Regions from separate parts of the Streptomyces sp. iso_384 genome, predicted to be linked through region 3. Evidence: riboswitches for the same ligand, from Rfam matches in the RefSeq annotation. Region 3 holds a riboswitch; each other region holds the start of a gene.
What was found. Region 3 has a riboswitch for cyclic di-AMP ahead of AC0VY3_RS25165 (M23 family metallopeptidase). Riboswitches for the same ligand answer to the same signal wherever they lie in the genome.

Region 1 (7,343 bases), 900 kb from region 3:
CCCGAGGACTACGCCTGCCAGACCGACGGCATGATCGGCCTGGGCTGCGGGGCCCGTTCGTACACGGCGGCCCTGCACTACTCCTTCGACTACGCGGTGGACATGCGGGAGATCCGGTCGATCATCGACCGTTTCACCGCCACCGAGGACTTCTCCCGGGCCGAGGTCGGCAGGTACGTCGACTCCGACGAGGCGCGCAGGCGGCATCTGCTGCAGTCGCTGCTCCAGGCGGCAGGGCTGCCGGTGGCGGAGTACCGGGCGCGGTTCGGTACGGATCCGGGCGCGGACTTCCCGGCCGAGCTGGCGGAGTTCGCGGCCCGGGGCTGGCTGGACACCTCGGCCCCGGAGGGGCTGCTGCGGCTGTCCCCGTCAGGTCTGGCCCACTCCGACGCGCTGGGTCCGGCGCTGTTCTCGCCCGGGGTTCGGACGGCGATGGCCGCGTACGAGCGGAAGTGAGCCGGACATGGACCTGACGATTCTCTACCGGGGCCCGCTCGCCTCCTGCGACTACGACTGTCCTTACTGCCCGTTCGCCAAGCGGCGGGACAGTCGCGCGCAGCTCACGGCGGACCGTGAGGCGCTGGAGCGGTTCACCGGCTGGGCGGCGGCACAGACGGGCGACCGGCTGTCCGTGCTGTTCACCCCGTGGGGCGAAGGGCTGGTGCGTTCCTGGTACCGGAGGGCGCTGACCGAGCTGTCGCGGCTGCCGCACATCGAGCGGGTGGCGATCCAGACGAACCTGAGCGGCCGCACCGACTGGCTGGCGGACACCGATCCCGAGCGGATCGCGCTCTGGTGCACGTATCACCCGGGGCAGACCCCGTACGACCGGTTTCTGGGTAAATGCCGGGATCTGTCGGCGAAGGCAATCCGCTACAGCGTGGGCGTGGTGGGGTTCGACGAGCATCTGGAGGAGGCGCGGCGGCTGCGGGCGGCGCTGCCCGATGAGGTCTACCTCTGGGTGAACGCCGCCGAGGGCCGTGCGTACACCGACGAGGAGGCGGCACGCTGGACGGAGCTGGATCCGCTGTTCCCCTACAGCCGTGATCCGCACCGTTCGGCGGGGCTGCCCTGCCGGACGGGTGAGTCGGTGATCTCGGTGGACGGCGACGGCACGGTGCGGCGCTGTCACTTCGTCAAGGCGGAGCTGGGCAACCTCTACGACGGCAGCTACCGCCGGGCGCTCGGCCCCCGGGCCTGTCCGCTCTCCGTGTGCGACTGCCACATCGGCTATGTGCATCTGGAGTCGCTGCCGCTGTACGACGTGTTCGCCGGTGGCGTCCTGGAGCGGATACCGGCGGGGCGCCCGCCGGGCGGAGGCGCGCCGCCGGACGGGCTCGTGGTGCCGAACCCGTCCCGGCGCGCGCTGCCCCTGCTGGAGCCCTGAGCGATCCGGCCGCTACAGCGGCAGCAGGTCGGGGCGCTTCGCCTCGACGTGGTCGCCGGAGGACTCGCCGCGCAGCCGTCGCCCGATCCACGGCACCAGGTATTCGCGGGCCCACTGGATGTTGTCGCGCCGCTCGTCGAAGGGGCTGCGCTGGGCCTGCGGCGGCCAGGGCTGGTCGGGGTCGGCGGGCACGTCGTGGCCGAGCACCTGGGCGGCGCGCAGGGCGACGCGGGTGTGACCCTCGGGCGAGAGGTGCAGCCGGTCGGCGTCCCACGCGCGCCGGTCCTGGACCGAGCGCAGCGACCACAGGTCCAGCACGGGGCACTGGTAGCGGTCGGCGATGGCCCGCAGATGGACGTTGTACGTGGCGATCTTGCCGCGCATGTGGCGCAGCACCGGAACGCCCCGGGTGTCGAAGCCGGTGGTGACCATGACCGTGCCGACGGCGTTGCTCAGGTCGGCGACCGCCCGCTCGAAGCGCTCGGCGAGGTCGTCGGGGTCGGTGCCGGGCCGGATGATGTCGTTGCCGCCCGCGCAGAAGCTGACCAGGTCGGGGGCCAGTTCCTTGGCACGGGGGATCTGCTCCTCGACGATCTGGTCGAGGAGACGTCCTCGTACGGCGAGATTGGCGTAGCGGAAGTCCCCGTGCGAGGAGTCCTCGGGGCCGGCCTCCGTGTCGGGGGCCGGGAGCCGGTCGGCGAGGAGGACCGCGAAACGGTCCGCCCAGCCGAGATAGGTCCCGTCGGGGCCGGGGTCGCCGACGCCCTCGGTGAAACTGTCGCCGATCGCCGCGTACGACCCGATGATGTGCTGCTGGTTGTTTCTCGAATCGTCTGCCACAAGGACTTATCCTGCATCGTCCGATGTGACCTACGCGACCGTAATACGGGGTTGACGGGTGGTGAGATAGACCACCCGGTCAGGTTTTGGTAAAGCCGGAATAAAGAGAGGGGCGGTGCGCCGCCGCGCACCGCCCCTCGGTTACTTCTGTCCGCGTCCGGTCAGACGGAGACGCCGTGCTGACGCAGGTACGCGATCGGGTCGACGTCCGAGCCGTAGCTCGGGCCGGTGCGGACCTCGAAGTGCAGGTGCGGGCCGGTGGAGTTGCCGGTGGAGCCGGAGAGGCCGATCTGCTGGCCGCCGGTGACGGTCTGGCCGACGGAGACGTTCAGCGAGGACTGGTGGGCGTACTGCGAGTACATGCCGTCCTCGTGCTGGATGACGACCTCGTTGCCGTACGAGCCGCTGTTGCCGGCCGAGACCACGGTGCCCGGTCCGATGGCGAGGACGGGGGTGCCGGAGGCGGCCTGGAAGTCCGAGCCGGTGTGGTAGCCGCTGGACCAGCTGGCGCCGGAAGCGCGGTACTGGGTGGTGACGTTGGCGTTGGCCAGCGGGGCGGACCAGCCGGAGCCGGTGGCCTCGGAGGAGCCGGTCCGCGCGGAGTTGTCGGAGCCCTCGGAGTCGTCGGCGGAGATGGTGTCGCCCTTCGGGGCTTCCTTCGGCGCGGCCTTCGGGGCCGGAGCGGCCTTCTTCGGGGCAGCCTTGGGAGCGGCGGACTTCTCGGCCGGGGCGGAGCCCTTGGCGCCGAGGGTCAGCTTCATGCCCGGGTGGATCAGGCTGGGGTTGTCGCCGACGGTGGAGCGGTTGTCCTGGTACAGCTTCTCCCACCCGCCCTTGAGCCGGTGCTCGGCCGCGATCTTCGACAGGTAGTCGCCGGAGACGACGGAGTACGTCTTCGGGGCGGCCTTCGACGCGGCGGGGGCGGCCGACGGGGCGGTGTGCGCGGCGGCGACCGAGGCGGCGGCGGGCTTCGCGGCGGGAGCGGCCTGGTCGGCGGCGCTCGCGACGGTGGCGCCGATGAGCGGGAGGGCGAGTGCGGCGCCGCCGGTCCCTGCGACGAGGACGCCGCGGGAGATCGGGCCGGACTTCGGACGACGGTGCTTACCCTTTGCGGGCATGGGGAATTTCCTCTCCGGCGCCTGCGAGGTGAGCTGTCGGGTTCGGGCTGGAGATGCCCGGTCGCGTTGCGGCGACTTCACCCCGAGCCGGTCCGGATCGCTCCGGATCGGCGGCTTACCTGGTTCCCCCGCTCCTGCCACACGTGAGTGGGTGGGTGCGAATTCCGGGCGGCGGCAGGATTAGGCGGTCCGTCCGGATTGCGGCGACCGTAAACCGGTCAGGACGAGCGGAACAAGCCATCGGTTGCGCGCCGGAATCATCGATTCGCTATCGCCCCGGTTTTCCCGTCACACTCCGTGGATTACGGATCTTGGATTTCCGTACGGGCAACGGGAATACCCCCGGGCGCCCTCGCCACGGTCCGTCACGGATATGATCCCGCTCACCTCCGGAATCTCATCTCCCCCATTAGCGGGGCATGTTCTGCGAAATGCACCAATACGGACACGCTGCCGAGGGTGCTCCTGACGCCGGGTCAGTCCGGCCTCGACGGCACCCCGCGACGGGGTGGCGACCGTGATGATTTTCTGTCGAATCGATGTCGTATCGTCACGGGAGCGCCCTCGCCGGCGAGCCGCGCCGACGCCAGAGATCCCAGGAGCCACCGTGACGCAGCAGGTGCCGCAGGTCCCGCCGACAGAGACCGTGCTGACCGGAGTCCGCAACTTCCGCGATGTGGGCGGGCTCCCCACCACGGACGGGCGGCGCACCGCCTTCGGACGGCTCTACCGCAGCGGCCACCTGGCACACGCCACCGCTGAGGACGCGGCCTTCCTCGGCGGGCTCGGACTGCACACGGTCTTCGACTTCCGGCACTCCGCCGACCACCGCCTCGACGGTTACGACATCGAGCTGCCCGGTGTCCGCAATGTCAGCATTCCACTCTCCGACCCGGCCGACGGCGCGGAGTTCTGGCGGCTGGTGAGCGACGGGAACATCGAGCAGCTGCGCTCGGTCCTCGCGGACGGCAAGGGCGTCGACCGCATGATCCGGATGTACCGCGCGACGATCGAGGACCGCACCGCCGAGCACAGCCGGGTGCTGCACGCGCTGGCCGAGGACAGCGTTCCGGCCCTGATGCACTGCGCGGCGGGCAAGGACCGGGCCGGCCTCTCCATCGCGGTCGCGCTGCTGGCGGTCGGCGTGGAGGTGGAGGCGATCGAGGAGGACTACCTCAAGTCCAACGACCTCCACCGCCGCTACAACGTGAAGCGCTCCGACGCCTCCGAGGCCGGTATGTCGCCCGAGGTGCTGGAGCTTCTGGACCCGCTCTTCGGGGCGCGGCCGGCCTACCTCGCGGAGGCCTTCGCGACCATCGAGGAGAACTGGGGCACGACCGACCGCTACCTCACCGAGGGGCTGAAGATCTCCTCCGGGACCCGGGAGCGGCTGCGCGAGCGCCTGCTCGACCAGGACTGACCCGGCCGGCGGCGGGCCGTCACTTGCTCCCGGCCACCACGAAGAGCAGGTAGAGGAAGGCCGCGATGACATGGCCCGCCACCAGATAGGCGAAGAGCCGGATGATGACGCCGCGCGGCATCCGCTTCTCCTGCGGGTCCTCGTCCTTGCGGCGTCCGGGACCCAGCGGGTCGTAGTGTTCGGAATCGGACATGACGGTCCTCTCTGTCGGCCTCACGGCCGGTGGAGCGAAGGATGGAGCCGGCGGGGACGGCCGGTCAGCGCGCGTGGAGGGCGTTGCCGAGGCAGAGCTCGGCGGCGGGACTCTGCAGCAGGGTGTGGACGAAGAGCAGCTCCGCGCCGCCGCGGTCGACGGCCGCGATCCGGTGCGGGGTGAGCGAGTCGAAGTGGGCGCTGTCGCCGGGTTCGAGGTCGTGCACGGTGTCGCCGAGCCCGACCCGCAGCCGCCCTTCCATGACGTACAGCCACTCCTCGCCGGGATGGACCCGGACCAGGTCGCCCTGGGCCCCGTACGGAACGCGCACCCGCAGGGCCTGCATCGCGCGGCCGGAGCCGCCCGCCTGCCGGTACATCCAGCCGTCCGCCTCCGCCCCCTCGAAGCCGCCGCCGCGAACGATCGCGTCCCGTTCGGGCGGCTGCTCGCCGAGGAGCTCGGAGACCGTCGTACCGTAGATACGGGCCAGCCCCAGCAGCATCGGCAGCGAGGGCTGTCGGCGGCCGGTCTCCAGCCGGGAGAGATGGGCCGGGGAGAGCCCGGCCCGCCGGGCGGCGGTCTCCAGGGTGAGACCACGGCTTCGGCGCAGGTCACGCAGTCGGGGTGCGACGCCGGGGAGCTCGTCCGGCACCCCTTCGTCCGGAGGGTTCATGCCTCCATTGGGCCAGGGTATTTCCTCCGGGGCAAATATCTTGCCCCGGAGGCAAAGCGGCACCCGTCAGCGGTTGGCCACGGCCTGCTTGACCAGGGTGCGGCCGAAGTCCCACATCAGTCCGCCGCCGCTGTGCGCGTCGTCCATGACGGACGTGAACGCCGCCACGAAGCGGTCCACCTCCGCGTCCCCGATCACCAGCGGCGGAATCAGCTTGATCACTTCCAGGTGGTCGCCGGAGACCTGGGTGAGGATCCGGTGCTTCTGGAGCAGTGGCACCACGACCATCTGGGCGAAGAGCCCCTTGCGGGCCGCCTGGAGCATGGTCCAGCGGCTGCGGAGCTTCAGCGACGACGGCCGGCCGAACTCGATGCCGATCATCAGCCCGCGCCCGCGGACCTCGTGCAGCAGCTCGTAGCGGTCCACCAGGGCCGCCAGCCGCTCGCGGAGCAGATCGCCGGTGCGCCGGGCGTTCGCGACGGTCTCCTCGTCCTCCATCACCGTCAGGACGGCGAGCCCGGCCGCCATCGCCTGCGCGTTGGAGCCGAAACTCGCGGAGTGGACGAGGACCCGGTCCATCGAGGAGTAGACCTTGCGGAAGATCCAGTCCTTGCCGAGGGTCGCGCCGACGGGCACATAGCCGCCGGAGAGCGCCTTGGCCACACAGACCAGATCGGGCTCCACGCCCTCCTCGTGCTGGTAGGCATAGAAGTCGCCGGTCCGGCCCAGGCCCGTCTGCACCTCGTCGGCGATCAGGAGCGCCTTGTGCCGGTGCAGCAGCTCCTGCGCCTGCCGCAGATAGCCGGGCGGCGCGGCGTGCACGCCCTTGCCCTGGACCGGCTCGACGACCAGGGCCGCGACGTCGCCCCGCTTCAGTTCGCGGCGCAGCGCGTCCAGGTCGCCGAGCGGCACGGCCGTGTCGGGCAGCAGCGGGGCGAAGCCGTCGCGGAAGCCGCTCTCCCCGTTGACCGACAGGGATCCGGTGGTGAGCCCGTGGAAGGCGTGGTCGCAGTAGACGATCCGGGGCTTCCCGGTGGCGTACCGGGCGAATTTCAGCGCCGTCTCGACCGCTTCCGTGCCACTGTTCCCGAAGAAGACGCGGTCCAGGTGCGGGCTGTGGGTCAGCAGCTTCTCGGCGAGCAGTCCGGGCAGCGGCTGGCAGTCGAAGCGGGTGAGGTCGGCGAGCTGGGCGTCCAGGACGTCGTGCAGGGCCTGCCGGACGACGGGGTGGTGGCGGCCCAGGCCCATGACGCCGAAGCCGGCGAGCATGTCGAGGTAGTCGTTGCCCTCCGCGTCCCAGAAGTACGCGCCCTCGGCCCGCTCGTAGACCTTGTCGAAGCCGATGGTGTGCAGCATGCGCGGCAGCTGGTGGTTGAGGTGGCGCGCGTGCAGCTCGTACCGCTCGGACCCGCGCTCGGCGAGGAGCCGCGTCAGATCGAAGCCCTGGGATCCGCCGTCCGTCATCGCGCGCTCTTCTCCTTCGGATGTGCTGCGTCGTGCGGCCGGCCGCCCCGGGGAACCCGTGACGGCCGGCCGTACCTCGTCGGTCACCGGCTCACCGGTTGCTGGTGATGGTCTCCCGGGCCGCGCGCAGGGATTCCTTGAGGGACCCCATGGTGGCGAGCACCGCCGTGGGTTCGTAGCCGCAGTGCGCCATGCAGTTGGCGCAGCGCGGGTCCTTGCCGCGGCCGTACTTGTCCCAGTCGGTCTCC
Region 2 (7,343 bases), 5.4 Mb from region 3:
AGGTCCGCCCCGCCGAACTGCTGTCCACGCTGAGCTGGCCGGGCACCTGGCAGATCGCCCGCCGGCACTGGCGGTACGGGGCGGGCGAGGTGCACCGCTCGCTGTCCCGGTCCGCGTTCACCCGGGCCGTCCAGCGGCTGCTGCCCGCCGTCACCGAGGACGATCTGCGCCCGTCGCCCGCCGGGGTCCGGGCCCAGGCGGTGCTGAAGGACGGCACGCTGGTCGACGACTTCCTGATCCGCGAGGCCCCGCACACCGTGCATGTGCTCAACGCCCCGTCGCCCGCCGCGACGGCGTGCCTGCCCATCGGACGTGAGGTGGCGCGGCTCGCGCTGCGCCGGGCTCGGGAGACGGGGTGGAGGCCGCCCGCCGTAGAATCCGGTCATTGTGTCTGAGCAGCCCCTGAACCCCACGCCCGCCACGGCCCCCGACGACGCCGGGACGACCGCCACCGGCTCCACGGCCGCCGACGCCGTGACCGACGAAGCCAAGGCCACCGGCTCCACGCCCGACGAAGCCGCCGCGCTGCGGGCCGCCTCCTTCGAGCGCGCGCGCCGGCTGCGCATGGAGCCCCGCTTCCCCGGCGGCCCCGCCGCCGACCCGGCCGGCTCGCACCACGAGCGCCGGATCCGCAGCTTCCAGCCACGCCGCAGCCGGGTCACCACCGGCCAGCAGGAGTCCCTGGAGCGGCTGTGGCCCACGTGGGGCCTGGACATCGACGGCAAGCGGGTCCTGGACCTGACCGAGCTGTTCGACGGGCTGCCCGTCGTCCTGGAGATCGGCTTCGGCATGGGCGAGGCCACCGCGCAGATGGCCGCCGACGACCCGGGCACCGGCATCCTCGCGGTCGACGTCCACACCCCCGGCCAGGGCAATCTGCTGGGCCTCGCGGACAAGGCGGGCTCGACCAACGTACGGGTGGCCAACGGCGACGCGGTCATCCTGCTGCGCGAGATGCTGGCCCCCGAGTCCCTCGACGGCCTGCGGGTCTACTTCCCCGACCCGTGGCCCAAGGCCCGGCACCACAAGCGGCGCCTCATCCAGCCCGAGTTCCTGGACCTGGTGGCCCCGGTGCTGAAGCCCGGCGCGATCGTCCATTGCGCGACCGACTGGGAACCGTACGCCGAGCAGATGCTGGAGGTGCTCACCGCGCACCCCCGCTTCGCGAACACCGCGGCCGACGGCGGCTACGCCCCGCGCCCCGCGTTCCGGCCGCTCACCCGCTTCGAGGGGCAGGGCCTGGACAAGGGGCACGTCGTCCACGACCTGCTGTTCGCCCGCGTCTGACACACGGCGGGGCAGGACGGCGTACGGCCATGTCCTGGCCGGATGCGCCGTCGCCGGGTGTCGGTGCTCCTCGTTAGGGTCGAGAGGTGTCCGACCCTTCCGTGCAGCATCAGCAGGCGCGGCCCGCCGTCCCGGTCCTCCACGAGCAGCGGCTCGACGAGGTCCTGGGCGCCGCGCCGGAGCGTGGCCAGTGGCGTTACCGGCCGCACCGCGTCGGCATGGTGTGGCGCAGCAAGGTGTTCCGCGCCGGCGCCGTGATCGTGGCGCTCGTGCTGTGCGGGCTGGTGATCCTGGCCCTCGTCCGCGAACAGACCGGACCGGAGGGGTTCCTCGTCGGTCTCGGTCTGGCGGTGCTGCCGGTGCCGCTCCTGATGGCCGCCTTCCGCTGGCTGGACCGGGTCGAGCCGGGCCCCTGGCGGAATCTGATCTTCTCGTTCGCCTGGGGCGCGTGCGCCGCCGCGCTCGTCGCGATCATCGCCAACTCCTTCGCGACGCGCTGGATAGCCACCGCGACGGCCGACCCGGCGGGCGCCGACACCCTGGGGGCGACGGTGATCGCCCCGGTCGTCGAGGAGAGCGCGAAGGCGGCGGCCGTGCTGCTGATCTTCCTGTTCCGCAGACGGGAGTTCGGCGGGGTGGTGGACGGGATCGTCGTCGCCGGGTTCACCGCGACGGGTTTCGCGTTCACCGAGAACATCCTCTATCTGGGCAACGCCTTCGGCGAGGACCAGCAGCTGGGCAGCTCCGGGTTCGCCTCGGTGACGGCGGGGACGTTCTTCGTACGGATCGTGATGTCGCCGTTCGCGCACCCCCTGTTCACGGTCCTCACCGGCCTCGGCTTCGGCTTCGCGGCCGTCAGCGCCCGCCGCCACCGGGTTCGCCGGATCGCCCTGCCGGTGCTGGGCCTGCTGCTGGCGATGGGGCTGCACGCCCTGTGGAACGGCTCGTCGGCCTTCGGCCCGTACGGCTTCTACGCGGTGTACGGCATCGTCATGGTCCCGGCGTTCGGCCTGGTGACCTGGCTGGCGATCTGGTCACGCCAGCGCGAGCTGCGCACCCTGGCGGCCGAGCTGCCCGCGTACGCGGCGGCCGGCTGGCTCACCCCCGCCGAACCGTCGGCGCTCTCCTCCATGCGGGCCCGGGGCATGGCCCGCGATCTGGCCCGCCACTGGCAGCAGGACCGGACCCGGGGCCGGGCGGCGGCCCGCGCGGTCGCGGAGTACGAGTCGTTCGCGGCCTCCCTGGCCGGCCTGCGCCGCCGGGCCCGCCACGGCGCGGTGGGCCCGGACTTCGGCGCCCGCGAGCGGGAGCTGCTGCACCACCTCTGGCAGCGCCGTGACATAGCCGCCCCGGCCCTCACCCACGCGGCCCGCCTCACACACCGCCCGGCCGCCCACCACTACCGCCGCCCGCCGACGCCGTACGGAAACGGGTACGGGCAGGGACCGGGTTACGGATACGGATACAGCGGCCAGGCCCCCCAGCCGTACGACAGCGCACCGCCCACCACCCACCGACGCCCGTCGCAGTAGCGGTTCCGTCAGGCCGACGCCTCCGTGAGCAGCGCGACCTCCCGGTCCGTCAGCCGCAGGTCGGCGACCGCGACGAGGGCGGGGAGCTGTTCGACCGTACGGGCGGAGGCGATCGGGGCGACGACGGTCGGCTGTGCGGCGAGCCAGGCGAGGGCGACCGTCGCGACCTCGGCGTTCCGTTCCCCGGCGACCTGGTCGAGGGCGGCCAGCACCCTGCGGCCCTGCGCCGACTCCAGGTGGCCGCCCGCCTTCGCGGACCGGGCGCTCTCCACGGTCGTACCGGGGCGGTACTTGCCGGTGAGGAAGCCGGAGGCGAGCGCGTAGTACGGGACGGCGGCGAGGCCGGCGGCGGCCGCGGTGTCCTGGAGCTCGCCCTCGTAGGTGTCGCGGGAGACCAGGTTGTAGTGCGGCTGGAGCGCGACGTACCGGGCGAGGCCCTCGCGCTCGGAGAAGTCGAGGGAGGCCCGCAGCCGCTCGGGGCTGATGTTGGAGGCGGCGATGTGGCGCACCTTGCCGTCCTTCACCAGCTGGTCGAGGGCGGTGATGATCTCCTCGACCGGGACGGTCTCGTCGTCGAAGTGCGTGTAGTAGAGGTCGATGTGGTCGGTGCCGAGCCGGCGCAGCGAGGCCTCGGCCGCGCCCTTGACGGCGCCGGCGGACAGGCCCCGGAAGTCGGGGTGGGCGCCGGCCTTGGTGGCGACGACGACGTCGGACCGGTTGGAGCGGGAGGCGAGCCACTTGCCGATGACGGTCTCCGACTCGCCGCCCCGGTTCCCCTCGACCCAGGCGGAGTAGGCGTCGGCGGTGTCGATGAAGTTGCCGCCGGCCGCGACGTACGCGTCCAGGACGGCGAAGGACTGCTTCTCGTCCGCCGTCCAGCCGAAGACGTTGCCGCCGAGGGCGAGGGGGAAGACCTGGAGGTCGGAGGTGCCGAGAGTGCGCGCGGAAGTCATGTGAGGGTTCAACGGGCCGGGGCGGCGGAGGTATTCCACCGGATGGTGTTCCACGGTGGCGTTCCACCGGATGGCGCACCACGGGGTCGTACTCCACCGCCGCGCGGACCCGACCGGGCCGGCTGCCCCCGGACAGACCGGCAGCCCTGACGTCGGGGGGTGTGCGTCAGGGCTGCCGGAGTTTCGGGGAGGGTGGCGACGGGGGACGTACGTCAGCCGGAAGGCCGGGGACAGGGACCGAAAGGCCGGGATCTCAGACCGAGAGGCCCTTGCTGTTCAGCCAGGCCATCGGGTCCATCGCCGAACCGCCCGCCGTGCGGACCTCCATGTGGAGGTGCACACCGGTCACATTGCCGGTGGCGCCCATGCGGCCGATGGTCTCGCCGGTGGTGACCTTCTGGCCGACCGAGACGTCGATCGAGGACTGGTGCGCGTACCAGATCTCCGTGCCGTCATCGAGCTGGAGCACCGTGCGGTAGCCGTACGAACCGGCCCAGCCGGCCGACGTGATCGTGCCGCCGTGCACGGCCTTGATCGGCGTACCGGCCGACCCGGCGAAGTCCAGACCGGTGTGCTGGCCCGAGGACCACAGGGCCCCGGACTGACCGTAGGTCGAGGTGATCGTGTACGAGGAGGTGGGGAGGGAGAAGCTGGCGGCGAGCTTCGCGAGACGCTCGGCCTCCTTCTTCTTCGCGGCCGCTTCCTCCGCGGCCTTCTTCTTCGCGGCGGCCTCGGCCTCGGCCTGGTCCTGCTGCTTCTTGGCCTCCTGCGCCGCCTTCTCGGCCGCGGCCTTCTCGGCGGCGGCCTTGGCCTCGGCGTCGGCGCTGGCCTGCTGCTGCTCGGCCTGCTGGAGGATCCGGGCGCGCAGGGCCTCGCCCGCGTCGGTGGTGCCCTCCTCGGCCTCGGCGGTGGTGAGGCCGGCGGTGGTGAGCGGCGCGGCCGCGGCGACCGGGGCGGGCTCGGCGGCGTCCGACATGAAGGACCCGACGCCGGGAAGGGACTTGGCGTCGGGGAGGTTGTCCGCGATGGAATCGGGAAGGGAGATGGAGACCGGGGCCTTGTCCTGCGCGGTGGCCATGCCACCCGCACCGACGGCCGCTATGACGCCGACCCCGAGGACGGTGGAGCTACGGGCCAGACCACGCTGCTTGGCTACGCGGTGCCTGCCGCGCACGGGCCGGATGGACTCCTCGGTGGGATTCCACTCCTCCCAGGACCGCTCCGCGTCACCGAAGGTGTCGGCACTGAAAGGTGACGGGGCCTCAGGGGCAGGCTTGTTGGACGCCACGTGGGCGCACTCCTTTCCTTCCTTCTCGCCTACCGGGTTAGCTGACGGGTTCGGAGCAGGAAGGTCTCCTACGGGCCCCTCCGTCTCTCACGAGACGCAGGCGTCCGATTCACCCCATGTAGGTGGTTCCCCGGTTCCCTTGCGGAATTCGGCGCTCGCGCGCGGTGCCGTCTCTGACGACGGCTGGGACGACCGCGCTGCGTTATCGAACGTTAATAGACACCCGGGCCCGATTCCAAGCTGTTCCTGTTGATCATTAAGGGGCACGGTAGGGATGTACGGGTCACAAGCGGGCGGAATCGGGCGACTTGACCACGGATCAGCCACACCCCTTTTTCTGATGGTGTGTCAAATGTTATGCGGAGCGGTGCCCTTCAGTTACGCACCGTGTCATCGCCCCGGCCCACGATCTTCACCGTCGTCCGGCGCACCGGCTGCCCCTCCGCCGGCCGGCCGACCGCAAGCAGCGCCATGTCGTCCGTGGTCCGCCCTCCGGTGTGCAGCCGTACGTCGTCGGTCAGCGCCGACAGCAGCTCCTCGGGGCCCGGGAAGATCCGGCCGCGCAGCCGGGCCGCCGGATCGTAGAAGACCCCGTTCGCGTCCCGGGCCTCCGACAGCCCGTCCGTGAACGCGAGGAGCGTCGCCCCGGCGGGCATCTCCCACTCGTCGGCCCGGTCCGGCCACACCCCCAGGTCCATCCCCAGCGGCAGCGCGGGGACCGAGGGCGCCAGCACCTCCAGGGCGCCGTCCGCGTGCAGCAGGATCGGCTCCGGGTGGCCGCGGTTGACGATGCGCAGCGAGGCCGAACCGGGCGGGATCTCGGCCAGTACGGCGGTGATGAACCCCTCCATGACGTCCAGCCCGTACCGCCGCGTCCCCTCCCGGGCCAGCGCCCGCTCCAGCCGCTGCGCCACGCCCTCCAGCGAGCGCTCCTGCTCGGCGGCCTCCCGGAACGACCCGATGATCACCGCCACCGCCTCGACGGCGCCGAGCCCCTTGCCGCGCACGTCGCCGACCACCAGGCGTACGCCGTACGGGGTGTCCGCGACGGCGAACAGGTCGCCGCCGACGAATTCGTCCGCCTGCGCCGCCTCGTACCGCGCGGCCACCTGGAGCCCGCCGATCCGCTCGGCCGGCGTCGGCAGCACAGCACGCATGGCGGTCTCCGCGATCACCCGGGCCGAGGCCAGCTGCTCGTTGCCGCGCCGCACGACGGCGTTGATGACGAGGGCCAGCGCCGAGGCGGTGAGCACGGTGATCGTCTCGATGACCGGGACGACCTGGGTGGACGTCCCGTCGGAGAGCCGCATCGCGATGACGGAGACGACCGCGGCGATGCCCGTGCGGATGGTCCTGGAGAGCGAGAAGAACGGTGCGGCGATCAGCGGGGCCGCGACGAACAGCGGGACGGCGGTGAAGTTGGGCGGGGCCAGCGAGTCGAAGAGCAGCCCGCCGACGATCAGCAGGGCGGGCAGCATCCGGACGAACCGCCGGGATCCCCGGCCGCCCGGCGTCACATCGCCTCCCGGGGATCCGAACACCGCACGGCCCACGGCGTCGATGCTCCCCGCCGTGCCGCCACGCCGTCTCTCGGCCATCCCCACCTGTGCACTCCTGCCCGGTCCACCCACGGCTGCGGACGGTACCGCGCCCCGTCCAGGCTTCCCGGAGCCGCGCCGAGCGGCGACTCCGCATCGGCCGAATAGGGGGAAGCGAACGGAGTCCCGGCCTTTCCGGGGTCAGTCGGAGAGCCGGTGTTCCGCGTAGACCGTCAGTGCGTCCCGTACGAAGGCGGCGGTGCCGTCCCCGTAGCGATCGTAGTTCTTTCCGAAGCGCGGATCGGCGACATACATCTCACCGAGCCCGATCACGTACGCACGGCTGGGCTCCTTGGCCGAGGACAGCCAGGCGCAGTGCCGCCGGGCGATGTCCTGCGCCTCGGCCCCGTCGGCGGCGAGCCCGGCCTCCCTGGCCCGCCCCCAGTCGCGGGCGATGGCCTCGTGCTCGTCCTGGAACGCCTTCTTCTCCCCGTCCCCGAGCGAACGCCACCAGCGGTCGCCCTCCTCGTACGCGTCCCGGCCCCAGCGCTCGGTCACCTCCTGCTCGTGAGCGGTGTGGTCGAAGCCGTCGAACACTTCATCGGCCATGAGTTCCATCCCCTCCTGGGTCTTGTGGAGAGTGGTCCGCACCGAGGCGATCTGCCGCCCGATGCGCTCCTGCTCCTGTTCGAGCAGGCGCAGATGCGCCCGCAGCGCCACGGCCGTGTCCCGCTGCCCCTCCAGC
Region 3 (7,343 bases):
AGCCGGCGCAGCGGGGTGTCCAGGATGTACTGCGTCTGGATCTCGCTCAGCGAGAAGTGCGCCATCAGGCGCTCCTTCGCCTGCGCGGAGTTGTCGCTGTCCCGGATGATCCGGATGACCTCGTCGATGTCGAGCAGGGCGACGATCAGGCCCTCGACCAGGTGCAGCCGGTCGCGGCGCTTGGTGCGGCGGAACTCGCTGCGCCGGCGCACCACCTCGAAGCGGTGGTCGAGATAGACCTCCAGCAGCTCCTTGAGGCCCAGGGTGAGCGGCTGGCCGTCGACCAGTGCCACGTTGTTGATACCGAAGGACTCCTCCATCGGCGTCAGCTTGTAGAGCTGCTCCAGCACCGCTTCCGGCACGAAGCCGTTCTTGACCTCGATGACCAGACGCAGGCCGTGCGCCCGGTCGGTGAGGTCCTTGACGTCGGCGATGCCCTGGAGCTTCTTCGCCGAGACCAGGTCCTTGATCTTGGCGATCACCTTCTCCGGGCCGACGGTGAAGGGCAGTTCGGTGACGACGAGGCCCTTGCGGCGGGCCGTCACGTTCTCCACGGAGACGGTGGCGCGGATCTTGAACGTGCCGCGGCCGTTCGTGTACGCGTCCTTGATGCCGCCCAGCCCGACGATGCGGCCACCGGTGGGCAGGTCGGGTCCGGGGACGTAACGCATCAGCGTCTCGACGTCGGCGCCCGGGTGCTTGATCAGATGCCGGGCTGCGGCGATGACCTCGCCCAGATTGTGCGGGGGCATGTTGGTGGCCATGCCCACGGCGATCCCGGAGACCCCGTTGACCAGGAGGTTGGGGTAGGCGGCGGGGAGGACGACCGGCTCGCGCTCCTGGCCGTCGTAGTTCGACTGGAAGTCGACGGTGTCCTCGTCGATGGCCTCCGTCATCAGCGAGGTGGCGTCGGCCATCCGGCACTCGGTGTACCGCATGGCGGCCGGCGGGTCGTCGTTGCCGAGAGAGCCGAAGTTGCCGTGGCCGTCGACCAGGGGGAGCCGCATCGAGAACGGCTGCGCCATGCGCACCAGGGCGTCGTAGATCGAGGCGTCGCCGTGCGGGTGCAGCTTGCCCATCACCTCGCCGACGACGCGGGCGCACTTCACATAGCCGCGGTCGGGGCGCAGTCCCATCTCGTTCATCTGGGACACGATGCGCCGGTGCACCGGCTTCATGCCGTCGCGGGCGTCGGGCAAGGCCCTGGAGTAGATCACCGAGTACGCGTACTCGAGGAAGGAGCCCTGCATTTCGTCGACGACGTCGATGTCGAGGATCTTCTCCTCGAAGTCGTCCGGCGGCGGGGTCTTCGTGCTACGGCGGGCCATCGCGGCTGCGACTCCTTCACGGATTCTGTTCGGACAACCTGAGCTTGTTCGGTACAACACGAGCTACTGACGCGGTCCATTGTGGACCTCGCCACTGACAACGCCGACCTCGACCCGTCCGAAGGCCGGTCCGAAGCGGTCGGGGCGGCGCGCCCGCGAGGGCGTCCACGACACCATCGACGGAAACATCCACGGAACGGGAACTTCGCCAGGTGCCGGTGCGCTTGCTTAGAGTGGCAGGTCTGGCAGGAAGTCCAGTATCGCGATCGAAGGGACGTACATGCCCATGGGTCACACGGCCACCGCACAGGCCGGCTCCGGCGGCTTGACAGCGACCGAGCACCGCCTGGCCAACGGCCTGCGTGTGGTGCTCTCCGAGGACCATCTGACCCCGGTCGCCGCGGTCTGCCTCTGGTACGACGTCGGTTCGCGCCACGAGGTCAAGGGACGCACCGGTCTGGCTCACCTCTTCGAGCACCTGATGTTCCAGGGCTCGGGACAGGTCAAGGGGAACGGCCACTTCGAGCTCGTCCAGGGGGCCGGCGGCTCGCTCAACGGGACGACCAGCTTCGAGCGGACCAACTACTTCGAGACCATGCCCACCCACCAGGTGGAGCTGGCTCTCTGGCTCGAGGCCGACCGGATGGGCTCCCTCCTCGCCGCGCTCGACGAGGAGTCCATGGAGAACCAGCGCGACGTCGTCAAGAACGAACGCCGCCAGCGTTACGACAACGTGCCCTACGGCACCGCGTTCGAGAAGCTGACCGCCCTCTCCTACCCCGAGGGCCACCCCTACCACCACACCCCGATCGGCTCCATGGCCGACCTGGACGCGGCCACGCTGGAGGACGCCCGCGCGTTCTTCCGTACGTACTACGCGCCCAACAACGCGGTGCTCTCGGTGGTCGGCGACATCGACCCCGAGCAGACCCTCGCCTGGATCGAGAAGTACTTCGGCTCCATCCCGTCCCACGACGGCAAGCAGCCGCCGCGCGACGGGACGCTGCCGGAGATCATCGGCGAGCAGCTGCGCGAAGTGGTCCACGAGGAGGTCCCGGCGCGCGCCCTGATGGCCGCCTACCGCCTCCCGCACGACGGCACCCGCGCCTGCGACGCGGCCGACCTGGCGCTCACCGTGCTGGGCGGCGGAGAGTCCTCCCGGCTGCACAACCGCCTGGTGCGCCGCGACCGTACGGCGGTGGCGGCGGGCTTCGGGCTGCTGCGGCTGGCCGGGGCGCCCTCGCTGGGCTGGCTGGACGTGAAGACGTCCGGCGGGGTCGAGGTGGAGCAGATCGAGGCCGCCGTCGACGAGGAGCTGGCCAGGTTCGCCGCGGAGGGGCCCACCCTCGAGGAAATGGAGCGGGCCCAGGCGCAGTTGGAGCGCGAGTGGCTGGACCGGCTCGGCACGGTCGCCGGCCGCGCCGACGAACTGTGCCGCTACGCGGTGCTGTTCGGCGACCCGCAGCTCGCCCTGAGCGCCGTGGGCCGGGTCCTGGACGTCACCGCGGAGGAGGTGCGCGCGGCGGCCGAGGCTGCCCTGCGCCCCGACAACCGGGCGGTGCTGGTGTACGAGCCCATCGAGCCGACCGACGAGGCCGATGAGGGCGCCGAGGGCGAAGAGGGCACCGACGCGCACGAGGGGGCGGCCAAGTGAGCGACGCCGCCGTGACTGGAGTAGCCATGGAGTTCCACCCGCAGCCCACCGCCGGCACGGCCCGCCCCTGGGCCTTCCCGGCGCCCGAGCGCGGCGCCCTGCCCAACGGGCTGACCGTGCTCCGCTGCCACCGCCCCGGCCAGCAGGTCGTCGCGGTGGAGATCTTCCTGGACGCGCCGCTGGAGGCCGAGCCCGAGGGCCTGGACGGCGTGGCCACGATCATGTCGCGGGCGCTCTCCGAGGGCACCGACAAGCACAGCGCCGAGGAGTTCGCCGCCGAGCTGGAGCGCTGCGGCGCCACCCTCGACGCGCACGCCGACCACCCCGGCGTCCGGGTCTCCCTGGAGGTTCCGGCCTCCCGGCTGGCCAAGGCCCTCGGCCTGGTCGCCGAGGCGCTGCGGGCCCCGGCCTTCGCCGAGAGCGAGATCGAGCGCCTGGTGGGCAACCGCCTCGACGAGATCCCGCACGAGCAGGCCAACCCGTCCCGGCGCGCCGCCAAGCAGCTCTCCAAGGAGCTGTTCCCGGCCACCGCCCGGATGTCCCGCCCGCGCCTGGGCACCGAGGAGACCGTCCGGCGGATCGATCAGGCCGCCGTGCGCGCCTTCTTCGACGCCCATGTCCGCCCGTCCACGGCGACGGCCGTGATCGTCGGCGACCTGACCGGCATCGACCTGGACGCGCTGCTGGCGGAGACCCTCGGCGACTGGTCGGGCAACGCCGGCCAGGCCCGACCGGTGCCGCCCATCACCGCGGACGACACCGGCCGTGTGGTCATCGTGGACCGCCCCGGCGCGGTCCAGACCCAGCTGCTGATCGGCCGCATCGGCGCCGACCGGCACGAGCGCGTGTGGCCGGCGCAGGTCCTCGGCACGTACTGCCTGGGCGGCACCCTCACCTCCCGGCTGGACCGGGTGCTGCGCGAGGAGAAGGGCTACACCTACGGCGTACGCGCCTTCGCCCAGGTGCTGCGCTCCAGCGGCCCCGACTCGGGCGGCGCGGCGATGCTCGCGATCAGCGGTTCGGTGGACACGGAGTCCACCGGACCGGCGCTGGAGGACCTCTGGAAGGTTCTGCGGACGCTGGCCGCCGAGGGGCTGACCGACGCCGAGCGTGAGACGGCCGTGCAGAACCTGGTGGGCGTCGCCCCGCTGAAGTTCGAGACCGCCGCCTCGGTCGCCGGCACGCTGGCCGACCAGGTCGAGCAGCACCTCCCCGACGACTACCAGGCCGACCTCTACGCCCGGCTCGCCGAGACGGGCACCGTGGAGGCGACCGCCGCCGTGGTCAACGCCTTCCCGGTGGACCGCCTCGTCACGGTCCTCGTGGGTGACGCCGCGCGGATCGAGGAGCCTGTCAAGGCACTCGGCATCGGCGAGGTGTCCGTCGTCACCGGCTGACGGCATCCGTGGCACACCGCCGCGAAGAGGACCCCGACGAACGGAAAGTTCACCGGGGTCCTCCATTTTTGACCGATTGGCGAGCTTCGCTCCCTTTTGTTGGAGAGGTTGCCTGTCTGCCCTGTGGGATGCGCGACAAATCCCCCTGTCCGTTTGGTGATGGGAAGTCGCCCCGCCTAGCGTCGGCCCGGCTGTCCGTCACCCGTATGCCGCATCCGCGGCGCCGGGCAGTCATCGCCGAGTCCCCGTCAGGCGCGAGCCTGGGGAGCCGGGGACCCACACGCAGTCCCTGGGGTGAATCGGAGGCCCGTGCCGTGAACCGGCGCGGGGATCCGTAGGAGACCTTCCTGCTCCTAACCCGTCAGCTAACCCGGTAGGCGAGAAGGAAGGAAAGGATCAGCCTCTCCATGGCGTTCACCCGTGCCACCGGGAAGCACCGTGCCCCGAGCCGCCTGACGCGCCGCAGCGCCCAGGCCGCCGGCATCGCGGCCCTGGCCACCACCGGAGTCATCGGCTCGCTGTCCTCCCCGGCGCTCGCCGCGGACGCCGAGGCCGCCAAGGTCGCCGACACCGGCCTCACCCAGGCCATCGCCCTCGACGCCACCCTCGCCGACCAGATCGACGCCCAGGCCCAGGCCCAGAAGCAGCAGGCCGAAGTGGTCGCCAGGGCGAAGGCGAAGGCCGCCGCCGAGGCTCGTGAGAAGGCCGCCAAGGCCAAGGCCAAGGCGAAGGCGGAGGCCGAGCGCAAGGCCGAGGCCCGCGCCAAGGAGATCCGCGAGGAGAAGGCCCGTGCCGCCCGCGCCGCCGAGCGCGCCCGGCTGAACGCCTTCCACCTCCCGGTCGCCGGCTCCCACGTCACCACCGGCTACAAGACCGGCGGTTCGCTCTGGTCCTCCGGCAGCCACTCCGGCGTGGACTTCATGGCCGCCTCCGGCAGCTCCGTCGTCGCGGTCGGCGCCGGTACGGTCGTCGAGGCCGGCTGGGGCGGCGCGTACGGCAACAACATCGTGCTCCGGATGTCGGACGGCACGTACACCCAGCACGGCCACCTCTCCTCGATCGGCGTCTCCGTCGGCCAGAGCGTCTCCTCCGGCCAGCAGATCGGGCTCTCCGGCTCCACCGGCAACTCCACCGGCCCGCACCTGCACTTCGAGGCCCGCACCACCCCCGACTACGGCTCCGACATGGACCCCGTCGGCTACCTGCGCTCGCACGGTCTGAACGTCTGACCCGCCTCCGCACGCCTCCGCCCGAAGGCCCCGGCACCCGCCGGGGCCTTCGGCAATTCCAGCCTGAAGATTTCCATGGATTCCGGCCTGCCATCGGAAATTCCGGCAGATTGCAATAGAGTCACGGAACAGACGTCGGGCGGCCGCGTTTCGCGGGGATCAAGGCGGAGGTTCGGACATGCGCATTCCCGCGCATTCGGTATGCACGGCAATCCGTGACGACATCGTCTCCGGTGTCTACGAGCGCGGCAGCCGCCTCACCGAGGAGCTGCTGGCCCGCCGCTACGGGGTCTCCCGCGTCCCCGTCCGCGAGGCCCTGCGCACCCTGGAGTCCGAGGGCTTCGTGGTCACCCGCAGACACGCCGGCGCCTGTGTCGCCGAACCCACCGCGCAGGAGGCGGCCGACCTCCTGGAGCTGCGGATGCTCCTGGAGCCGCTGGGCGCGGCACGCGCCGCCCAGCGCCGCACGGAGGCCCATCTGAAGGTGCTCCGGGGTCTGGTCAGGCTGGGTCAGGAGCGGGCCCGCCGGGGCGAGGGCGAGGATCTGCGCTCGCTGGGCGGGTGGTTCCACGAGACCCTCGCCCAGGCGTCGAGCAGCCCCGGCCTCATCGCGCTGCTCACCCAGCTCCGGCACAAGATCGCCTGGATGTACGCGGTCGAGCAGCCGGCCCGTCCGGTCGACGCCTGGGCCGAGCGCGGCGCGATAGTGGACGCCGTGGCGCGCGGCGACGCGGAGCGGGCGAGGGCGCTGACCGCCCAGCACGCGGAACGCGCCACCGGCGTCCACCGGCTCCGCCGCCCGGATCTCGCGGGGCGTCGCACCGCCGCCGTTCCGCCGGTGAGAAGTTCGCAACACGGCGTAAACACTGCGGGCGTCCGGCATTAACAGAAGAGCCGTATACAAAGAGAGGCAATTCCGGTGCGCCATTCAGGCTGCCCGCATTATCGAGGTGCGGCTCTTTCCTGAATCTTTCCCGAAAGCGAAAGAGCCGTGATCCCTTCACGGGATCACGGCTCTTTCGCCGGTCGCATCCGGGCGGACCCGGAGTCGCATGGGTCAGACGGTCTCCGGAAGCTCTTCCAGGCCCTCGGCGACGAGCTTCGCCAGCCGGTCCAGAGCGGCCTCGGCGTCGTCCGCGTCGGACGCGAGCACGATCTCCTCGCCGCCCTGCGCGCCCAGACCGAGCACGGCCAGCATGGAGGCGGCGTTCACCGGGTTGCCGTCGGCCTTGGCGATCGTCACCGGGACGCCGGAGGCCGTGGCGGCACGGACGAAGATGGAAGCGGGGCGGGCGTGCAGGCCCTCGGCCCAACCGACGTTTACGCGGCGCTCAGCCATGGTTCTGCCCTTCACATATCAACGGTTGTCTAGACCAGTCTCTCATGCAGTGCGTGGTGCTGTGCCCGGCCTCCTGTCCGGCCGTAGGCTTTGGCCATGGAGCCCACGCCGGAGCAGAGTCCGCATCACGCGTACCCCGACCACTGGGAAGCGGATGTGGTGCTCCGCGACGGGGGCACCGCGCGCATCAGGCCGATCACCACGGACGACGCCGAGCGACTGGTCAGCTTCTACGAGCAGGTGTCCGACGAGTCGAAGTACTACCGCTTCTTCGCCCCGTATCCCCGCCTATCCGACCGGGACGTGCACCGCTTCACCCATCACGACTACGTCGACCGGGTGGGACTGGCGGTCACGATCGGCGGCGAGTTCATCGGGACCGTTCGCTACGACCGC

Region 1: another riboswitch for cyclic di-AMP. It lies ahead of AC0VY3_RS21135 (M23 family metallopeptidase); the one in region 3 lies ahead of AC0VY3_RS25165 (M23 family metallopeptidase).
Region 2: another riboswitch for cyclic di-AMP. It lies ahead of AC0VY3_RS01110 (M23 family metallopeptidase); the one in region 3 lies ahead of AC0VY3_RS25165 (M23 family metallopeptidase).

Annotation. Positions count from the first base shown of each region.
Region 1 is NZ_JBWBTT010000001.1:4,711,080-4,718,422, forward strand. It holds gene AC0VY3_RS21120 (STM4012 family radical SAM protein) at 1-456, shown strand, start outside; gene AC0VY3_RS21125 (STM4011 family radical SAM protein) at 464-1,387, shown strand; gene AC0VY3_RS21130 (SGNH/GDSL hydrolase family protein) at 1,400-2,227, opposite strand; gene AC0VY3_RS21135 (M23 family metallopeptidase) at 2,389-3,345, opposite strand; cyclic di-AMP (ydaO/yuaA leader) riboswitch at 3,349-3,509, opposite strand; gene AC0VY3_RS21140 (tyrosine-protein phosphatase) at 3,953-4,765, shown strand; gene AC0VY3_RS21145 (DUF6126 family protein) at 4,785-4,958, opposite strand; gene AC0VY3_RS21150 (helix-turn-helix domain-containing protein) at 5,023-5,631, opposite strand; gene AC0VY3_RS21155 (aspartate aminotransferase family protein) at 5,698-7,095, opposite strand; gene hpnH (adenosyl-hopene transferase HpnH) at 7,187-7,343, opposite strand, start outside.
Region 2 is NZ_JBWBTT010000001.1:250,068-257,410, reverse strand. It holds gene lhgO (L-2-hydroxyglutarate oxidase) at 1-395, shown strand, start outside; gene trmB (tRNA (guanosine(46)-N7)-methyltransferase TrmB) at 388-1,287, shown strand; gene AC0VY3_RS01120 (PrsW family intramembrane metalloprotease) at 1,374-2,819, shown strand; gene AC0VY3_RS01115 (aldo/keto reductase) at 2,828-3,772, opposite strand; gene AC0VY3_RS01110 (M23 family metallopeptidase) at 4,026-5,060, opposite strand; cyclic di-AMP (ydaO/yuaA leader) riboswitch at 5,072-5,224, opposite strand; gene AC0VY3_RS01105 (PP2C family protein-serine/threonine phosphatase) at 5,435-6,658, opposite strand; gene AC0VY3_RS01100 (MerR family transcriptional regulator) at 6,800-7,343, opposite strand, start outside.
Region 3 is NZ_JBWBTT010000001.1:5,610,751-5,618,093, reverse strand. It holds gene AC0VY3_RS25180 (DNA gyrase/topoisomerase IV subunit A) at 1-1,328, opposite strand, end outside; gene AC0VY3_RS25175 (M16 family metallopeptidase) at 1,609-2,982, shown strand; gene AC0VY3_RS25170 (M16 family metallopeptidase) at 3,009-4,379, shown strand; cyclic di-AMP (ydaO/yuaA leader) riboswitch at 4,605-4,773, shown strand; gene AC0VY3_RS25165 (M23 family metallopeptidase) at 4,787-5,608, shown strand; gene AC0VY3_RS25160 (GntR family transcriptional regulator) at 5,787-6,494, shown strand; gene AC0VY3_RS25155 (HPr family phosphocarrier protein) at 6,666-6,947, opposite strand; gene AC0VY3_RS25150 (bifunctional acetate--CoA ligase family protein/GNAT family N-acetyltransferase) at 7,044-7,343, shown strand, end outside.